DNA from 2 places in the Blautia sp. NSJ-140 genome. Region 2 is predicted to be linked to the other one. Evidence: riboswitches for the same ligand, from Rfam matches in the RefSeq annotation. Region 2 holds a riboswitch; the other holds the start of a gene.
What was found. Region 2 has a riboswitch for cyclic di-GMP ahead of MUB50_RS03185 (hybrid sensor histidine kinase/response regulator). Riboswitches for the same ligand answer to the same signal wherever they lie in the genome.
Positions count from the first base shown of each region.

Region 1 (3,852 bases), on a different contig from region 2:
TTTTCGCTGATATACTTCTTAGACTTACTTATCAGATACTTGATACAACCTAAGCTTAAAAGAATAATAAGTAGTATAAGCAACAGCCTTGTTATTTTTTTTCTTTTATTTACCGTTTGTTCTATCTCCACTTTTACTGTTCAACCTCTATATAGTCTTCCGGTGCTGACGGCTGCTGTCCTTTTGACATTGCTTCGATCCATGCACTTGATAATGTTGTCTCTTTAAGCTGCTCAATCTCACATTTCGAATTTATTTTTTTCAATACAGACATTGTGGTGTCTGTAAGAAGAATCGAGTATTCCTTTTCTTTGTCTATTTTCTTATCATTAACTGTCAAGTCCTTTAATGAAAATCCACTTTCCTCTTGATTGACGATCATTTTCATACCGGATGCAATTGGTAATTCGTATTTATTGGTTACATAAAAATTCTCATCAGCATCGGCGAGATAATTTTCCACGAGTTCACAAACCTGTTTACCATTGATTTTTGCAACATATAATGCTGTATCTGAACTCTTCGCTGTCATCATGCCAACCCGGCTGCTGGTGCATTCTCCTTTGTACATAGAGGAAGTGAAATAATAATATGGTGCCAGAGCCAGCTGTGCCTCATTTTCTTCTCTGATCGTAGTTAAAATGGAAGATGCTGCATCACGGCCATTTCTATCGTTCAGTGAAATGGAATATTCATTTTCAAAATTCACCGTTGCTTTTTCTTCTGGATCTTTACGATTTATTGCACTACAAAAAGTATCATAAGCCTGTGTTTCATCCATTTCTCCTGACAGTAATCCGTGAACAGCCTCAAGACTTGCATCAAATGATTTTTGAGCGGAATACCGGATATAAACAGCATTATTATTAATTTCCTCTTCCAGTCCAGGCACATCCTGCATCATGGTTGGAACATCTGTATTCAATGAAATAACACCGCTTCCATCCGCAATCAGCTTTTGCCCCTCTTCTGAAATCATACAATCCAGCACATCCAGTGCAGTATCCAGTTTCTCCCGGTCTTTTTCCAGGTTTTTGTTAAATGCAATGTTTAAGGACGGAGTCATGTACACATAGGATTCATCCGATGTCTGTGAAAAGTAAGGAATACGGATCAGATCCGCATCCATCTGTTTCTGCAGCTGCTGCATAACCGTCGGATGTCCATGAAACATTGCTGATTTTCCCTCGACAAACATCTGGGTTCCTGTATTGATGTCAATATTGATATCTTCTTTACCAAAGTGCGAGTCCTTAAGAAACTGACTGGTTTCTGAAAAATACGTTTCCATAATGTATCATCAAACTTTACTTCATCCGCTGCAGTCTCTGCACCGTTTCGCCATTCAATACCATCCAGGCTTGTAAACTCACCGATTGCCGCTGCCTGGATGATTTCATTATTAGACCAGTCTTCACCAATATCCATGGAATACGGTTTTATGCCATTATCATAAAACTGCTGACAAGCCTGTACATATTCCTCATAATTTTCTGGAATCTTTATGCCATACTGATCAAACAGTGTTTTGTTGGCAATGATCGTCTGCGGAATACCACAGATTGGCAGCCACTGGATTTCATCCTCATCATTCTTATAATATTGCACCGCATAAGAATAGTACTTGGAAACAACATCATAAGAAGCAAAATCCATAAGATAAGGCTGTAAGTCCTGTGCATCTGTTCCAGAGAATCGACGTACTGTTATGATATCCGGTAATTCATCATGTTCTTTAAAATAACTGTATAAATCGGTATCATTGTTACCAATAATAAATTCAATATCCTGATCTGGGAACTGTTCATGGATATAGGGTGCAATATTTTTCATCAAACGATTTTCCCATAGATAAACGGTAAGATGATCATCGTTTTTAGATACCTCTTTCTTTGACTGTCCACATCCAGACAAGACAGCAGTTGCTACAAGTACACCTGACACCACTGCTGTCAGACAACTTTTTACCTTTTTCATACTTTTATTTTCCTTATTCTTTCCTGATAAAATCATTATTGTTACGTCTATGAAATAACATCGTTAAAAAAGCACTGTCAGACAGACAGTGCACCTCATTTCATGCAACTGGCTGCCATTTTACAGGCCCTGTAGCTTTGCGTCCCAGACTTTCATCTGGTTTGCCGATTTCCTTATTATAGATATAGCTTTTAAACTTATGCCAAAAAAAACTAATTTTATTATACTTTAACGTTCTACTATGCACAAGAAAAAAATTACCGTTTTAACGTTCAAAAACAAAAAAAGAACAGCCGATACATATACTCGAACTGTTCTCCTACTTTCGAAGTCCATGAAGCATTGACATTACTGTTTCCTGCTCATTTGTATTCAGATTGTTCCATATCCTTAAAACTTCCTCCCGCTCTTCTGTCAGATCTTCCATATACTTCTGATACTCTTCATTACCTTTTCCTTGCTGATAACTGATCCAACTTTCATCTGTCAATTTCATTTCATTCTGCATTTTTAACAAATGTAGCAAGAATTCTCCCACCTCTTCAGGTGGTGAGATGAATTGCACATCTGGGCATATCTGCTCAAAAAATCCCTATAGTACAAAAGAAACACTTGTTCTCCATTCCCTGATGTAGTATACTAAAAAAGAACAATTAGTTCATAAATACATATCAGTCGATAAAAGAAAATGAATGATAAATATAATGGAATTAGACAATAATTCCCATTCAGTATTTCTACTATACTATCACCTGGTGATGGTTATAAAATACAGAAGGTGAGAAGAATGAACCGCGCCGTAAAAATAAGGATCTATCCAAATAAAGAGCAGAAAGTCCAGATAGAGAAAACAATCGGCTGCAGCCGCTTTATCTATAACCAGATGCTCGCGGACAAGATCAGCTATTACCAGAAAGAAAAAAAGATGCTCCGGAACACACCGGCCGGATATAAGAAGGAATATCCCTGGCTGAAGGAGGTAGACTCCCTTGCCCTGGCGAATGTGCAGCTGCATCTGGAAAGTGCGTTCCGGAAGTTCTTCCGGGAACCATCCTGCGGATTTCCACGTTATAAATCAAAGAAGCATACAAGAAATTCGTATACGACCAATGCAGTAAACGGGAATATCCTTTTGCAGGATAGCCATCTGAAGCTTCCGAAGATGGCTGCCATAAAGATAAAACTCCAACGGCAGATTCCGTCAGACTGGAAGCTGAGATCCGTAACTGTGAGCCGTGAGCCATCCGGGAAATATTTTGCAAGTCTTTTGTTCTGCTGTGAGAACCAAACCGTGGAAAAAAGACCGGCAGAGAGATTTCTTGGGATCGATTTTGCCATGCAGGGAATGTGTGTATTTTCTACAGGAGAAAGAGCTGGATATCCTATGTTTTACAGAAAAGCAGAGAAAAAACTTGCAAAGGAACAGAGAAAGCTCTCCCACTGTGAAAAAGGAAGCCGGAACTATCAGAAACAGAAGAAACGGGTAGCTTTATGTCATGAAAAGATAAAGAACCAGAGAAAAGATTTCCAGCATAAGCTCAGCAGGGAGCTTGCTGAAAGATATGATGCAGTATGCGTGGAAGATCTGAACCTGAAGGGAATGTCCGGAGGCCTGCATCTTGGGAAAGGCGTGCAGGATAACGGGTACGGGCAGTTTCTGTCCATGCTTGGATACAAGCTGGAAGAGCGCGGAAAACATCTTATAAAAGTAGACCGTTATTTTGCATCCAGCAAGATCTGCAGTGTATGCGGACATAAGAAAAAGGAACTAGCATTGTCGGATAGAATGTATGTCTGTGAATGTGGAAACAGGATGGACCGGGATGTGAATGCAGCAGTCAACATCCGGGAAGAAGGAAAAAGGATCTATAAAGA
Region 1 is NZ_JALIFS010000007.1:30,347-34,198, forward strand. Features, by position in the region: gene MUB50_RS09555 (5'-nucleotidase C-terminal domain-containing protein) at 134-1,174, opposite strand; gene MUB50_RS09560 (ABC transporter substrate-binding protein) at 1,114-1,977, opposite strand; cyclic di-GMP riboswitch class I at 2,078-2,153, opposite strand; gene MUB50_RS09565 (hypothetical protein) at 2,297-2,473, opposite strand; partial or broken gene MUB50_RS09570 (IS200/IS605 family transposase) at 2,682-2,756, shown strand; gene MUB50_RS09575 (transposase) at 2,765-3,852, shown strand, end outside.
Region 1: linked by a shared signal. The riboswitch ahead of MUB50_RS09560 (ABC transporter substrate-binding protein) and the one ahead of MUB50_RS03185 (hybrid sensor histidine kinase/response regulator) in region 2 are both predicted to bind cyclic di-GMP.

Region 2 (3,852 bases):
CAATACTTCATTGATCAGCCCCAGCAGATGGCGGCTTGATTCTGTGATCTTGCCGAGGCATTCAATGACTCTGTCCTGGCTCTCAACATTTGCTCCTGCGATTGCTGTCAGACCCACAATCGCATTCATTGGTGTCCGGATATCATGGGACATATTGGAAAGGAATTCTGTTTTCGCACGATTTGCATTTTCTGCGGACCGGTAAGCCTCTTTCAGTGCCTGACGGGATTCAATCTCTGCTTTCTTCTCCTGTGTCACATTCATGGATGCCAGCAATACCTTTTCCAGCTTTCCATTCTTCCATTCCAAGGGAATATAAGAAGCGATTTTATAAGTCTTTTCATCCAGGCTGCAATACTCAAACTTATAAATATCATTTTCACTTTTCAGTTTTTTCCGAATATTATCCGGGGCTATCAGGATATCTATAGCTTCCAATGGTTCCAGTGTCTTATATTTTTCAAGAACCTGCATCTGAAAATCATGATAAAATCCCAGAGGTTTATATATCATCTGTCCATTCAGATTGTAGAATTCATATCTGTCATTTTCCAGATCACAGACAACAAAGCGGTCAACCAGACGCACTATGCTCTGGATCAGCTGCTCCATGGAAGCATTATCTGCTGCCATCTGCAGATGCCGTGCGCTCTCTACCTTTGTCTCTGTGATATCACGCAGAAAGATCATGGCATATTCTGAATCCTCTATTTCGCCACGTATGACCACATTGCGGACCCATCGTTCTTCTCCATTCAGAGTGATACGGCACTCTAAAGCCAATTCGGTTTCCAGCCCCTTCAGCCTTTCTGCAATATAACCACGGTCGTAAAAAGAGGATACCGCCTTCTTATCTGTCTCCACAACATAGGAATCCACAAAATGCCGGATCAATTCATCCCACGTATGACTCTGTTCAAAGACGGTCATCAGGGACGGTTCAACCTTAAAGGTATCAAAAGTATTCGCTTCCAGATTCACATAATACTCGCACAAATCTGCTTTCGTAAAAGCCCGGTGGAAAGCAGCAGATTTTTGTGCCTGCATGATTTCTTTTTTCTCCCCATCAATGTTAATAAAAATCCCGGCAATCCTGCTGGCAGAACCATCCAGACGGCGTATTACTTCTGCCGATGCCCGAAACCACTGGTATTGATTATCCTTCATTCTCATACGATACTCTACCTGGTATTTTATCTGGTTCGTCTTATCCTTAATTGCCGCCTGAAGCTGCACCATTACTCTTTCTTTATCCTGTGGATGCAGAAGACCTGACCAGGATTCCAGTTTATTCGGAAAGTCCAGGGTGTCATGATAGCCAAGCATTTTTCGAAATTCATGACTCCAGTTTGCATTCACAATCTCACTGTTTTCGTCACAGTCAAAATACCAGAAGCCGGAACAGATAGCCTCATTGAGCAGTGCCAAATTTATATGATCCCAGTTGACCTGTACGGACATAACCCAGATCTGTCTGCCCGCCTCATCTGTCGCATCCTCTTTACAAAGCCGTACATTATTCACTGTACCGTCTGCTGCAAGGATCTGTGCTTCCCCTGTTCCGTGAAGCTGCAAAAAACGGTCTCGCTCCAGTATATCTTCCTCGTCATAAAAGAAGTTTCTCAATGAGCCTTTTGTCTGTTCCATGAAAGTATCGAATGTATATCCTGTACTATGCAACAGCAGATTATCCACAGACAAAATAGACAGGTTTTGGTCATAAGATCCTGTCATTATACCTACCCCGCCATTATTTTCCAGTGTTTTCTGTACGGCCTGTGACATGGCCTGTGTCTGCCCCGTTACAGTCTCACCTAAGGAATATATTTTGTCTTCATAATTTTTCATTTTATAAAAGTCCTCTCTCCGTCTTATGCCTTCTTCATCCTGCTTTTATCTGTATACAGAAAACCTGTCCCTGCTAGTTTTGTTACCCATTTTTGCATACAAAAAGGACATCTGCCAAAATCTGCCAGTGTCCCTACTATATTCTTTAAAATCACACATCTATATAGTATAAAAGGTATCGGAATCTCTTCTGTTCAAACATCTTCTCCATATATTATGATGATATGGAAACAGTGGCAACCGGCTGACATGGTCAAACTTTCTGACTTTAGTCCCTTCTGGCTTTGCGCCCCTGCCTTTCAACAGGTTTGCCTTTAAAATAATTTTCATTTTTTCCAAAAATAAAATACCATGTGGTTTTTCTTACGTCAATAATATTTTGGTGGAAAATTTACATATATTTTAACCGAATCAAGTAACTCCCCTGTGGAGATTGCGAAAAGCAATAAGCAGTGGGTGAGGACCTGCTTTGGTCCTATGTCAAGATTTAGTACACGTTAAAATGAGAAATTTCTCCCCATTTTAACCTGCCAGAATCTCAGCCTCAGTGTGCGTTCTTTCATACACTCGTTCGAATTCGTTTGGCGACATATAGTTGCAATGGCTATGAATTCGTTTCGTATTGTAGAAAGCTTCCAGATATTCAAAAATCAACTGGTATGCCTGCTTATAGTCGCGAATTTTAAAGCGATTGAGCCATTCACGTTTGATAATAGAATGAAAGGATTCAATGCATGCATTATCCCACGGAAAAGCTTTCTTCGAATAACTGCGCTGCATATTTTCGGTTGCTTTTTTATATTCCTTTGCAACATATTGGCTGCCACGATCCGAATGGATAATTAATGGTTGATCGATATTTCGGCGAGCTTTGGCTTTGTTTATAGTATCAATCACGCAAGATACTTCCATTGTTTCTGAAAGCGTCCAGGCTATGATTTTTCTGGAAAATAAATCCATAACACTGGTCAGATAGACAAATCCATCTATTGTCCAGATGTAGGTAATATCCGAACACAAGACTGCATTCGGACGATCAGGATTAAATTGCTCATCAAGGATATTTTGTAATTCAGTGCTGAAATCGGAATCTTTTGTGGTGATCGTCCATGGTTTGCTCCACTGAGCACGGATCCCCATTTGGCGCATATATGTACCAACGGTTCTTTCCGAAATGACTTCACCAGTTTTTCGAAGTTCTACAGTGATTTTCGGAGCACCGTAGTTCTGCTTGGAATCATCATAAATATCCTGTATTTTTGCTTTTACAGCTTCACGACGTTTTTCTGTATCAGAAGGTATGTGATGGAGCCATGCAAGATATCCTGAGCGAGAGACACCTAAAAATTTCAACATTCCGGAGACGGAAACCCGGCGTCCAGCCTTTTGGGCAGCTTCCGTCTTCTCAGACACTTCAAGATAAATGGCTTCCGTCATTTTCCCAGAATGTTGATTGCTTTTTTTAACACATCAAGTGCTTCTTGGGCATCACGTAATTCACGTCTGAGACGGGTAATTTCCTTCTGCTCATCAGATGCATAATTACCAGAACCACGAACAGGAATATCACCTGATTCCCGGAAGTCTTTCAGCCATTTTGTTAATGTGCTGTATCCGATGCCAAGATTTTCTGCACATCCACGTACTCCGAGATCTTTGTGATCCTGATAGTACTGGACTGCATCAAGTTTAAATTGTTTGTCATGTTGCTTTGCCATATGAGCTTCTCCTTCAGCATGCCTCTATTGTATCATGCTTATGTGTATTTGGAATTTCTTATTTTGGCTTGCATTTTTCGTTATTACGGATTCTTCTTTCCTCAATCTTCTTAGCGTACTCAGGATTCTCAGCAACTTTCTTTTTAAGATTTTCCCGATAACGTCTGTTAGATTCTCTCTGTCTTTGTAAGAGTGCTTCATATTCGGCTGCTGCCTCTGGATCAGTATCTTTATTCTCTTTAAGCTATTGTCTGCGGTCTTTTGCACTTTGAGAGATTTGTTCCAG
Region 2 is NZ_JALIFS010000002.1:154,540-158,391, reverse strand. Features, by position in the region: gene MUB50_RS03185 (hybrid sensor histidine kinase/response regulator) at 1-1,848, opposite strand, end outside; cyclic di-GMP riboswitch class I at 2,081-2,171, opposite strand; gene MUB50_RS03180 (IS3 family transposase) at 2,371-3,285, opposite strand; gene MUB50_RS03175 (transposase) at 3,282-3,566, opposite strand; gene MUB50_RS03170 (DUF4368 domain-containing protein) at 3,811-3,852, opposite strand, start outside.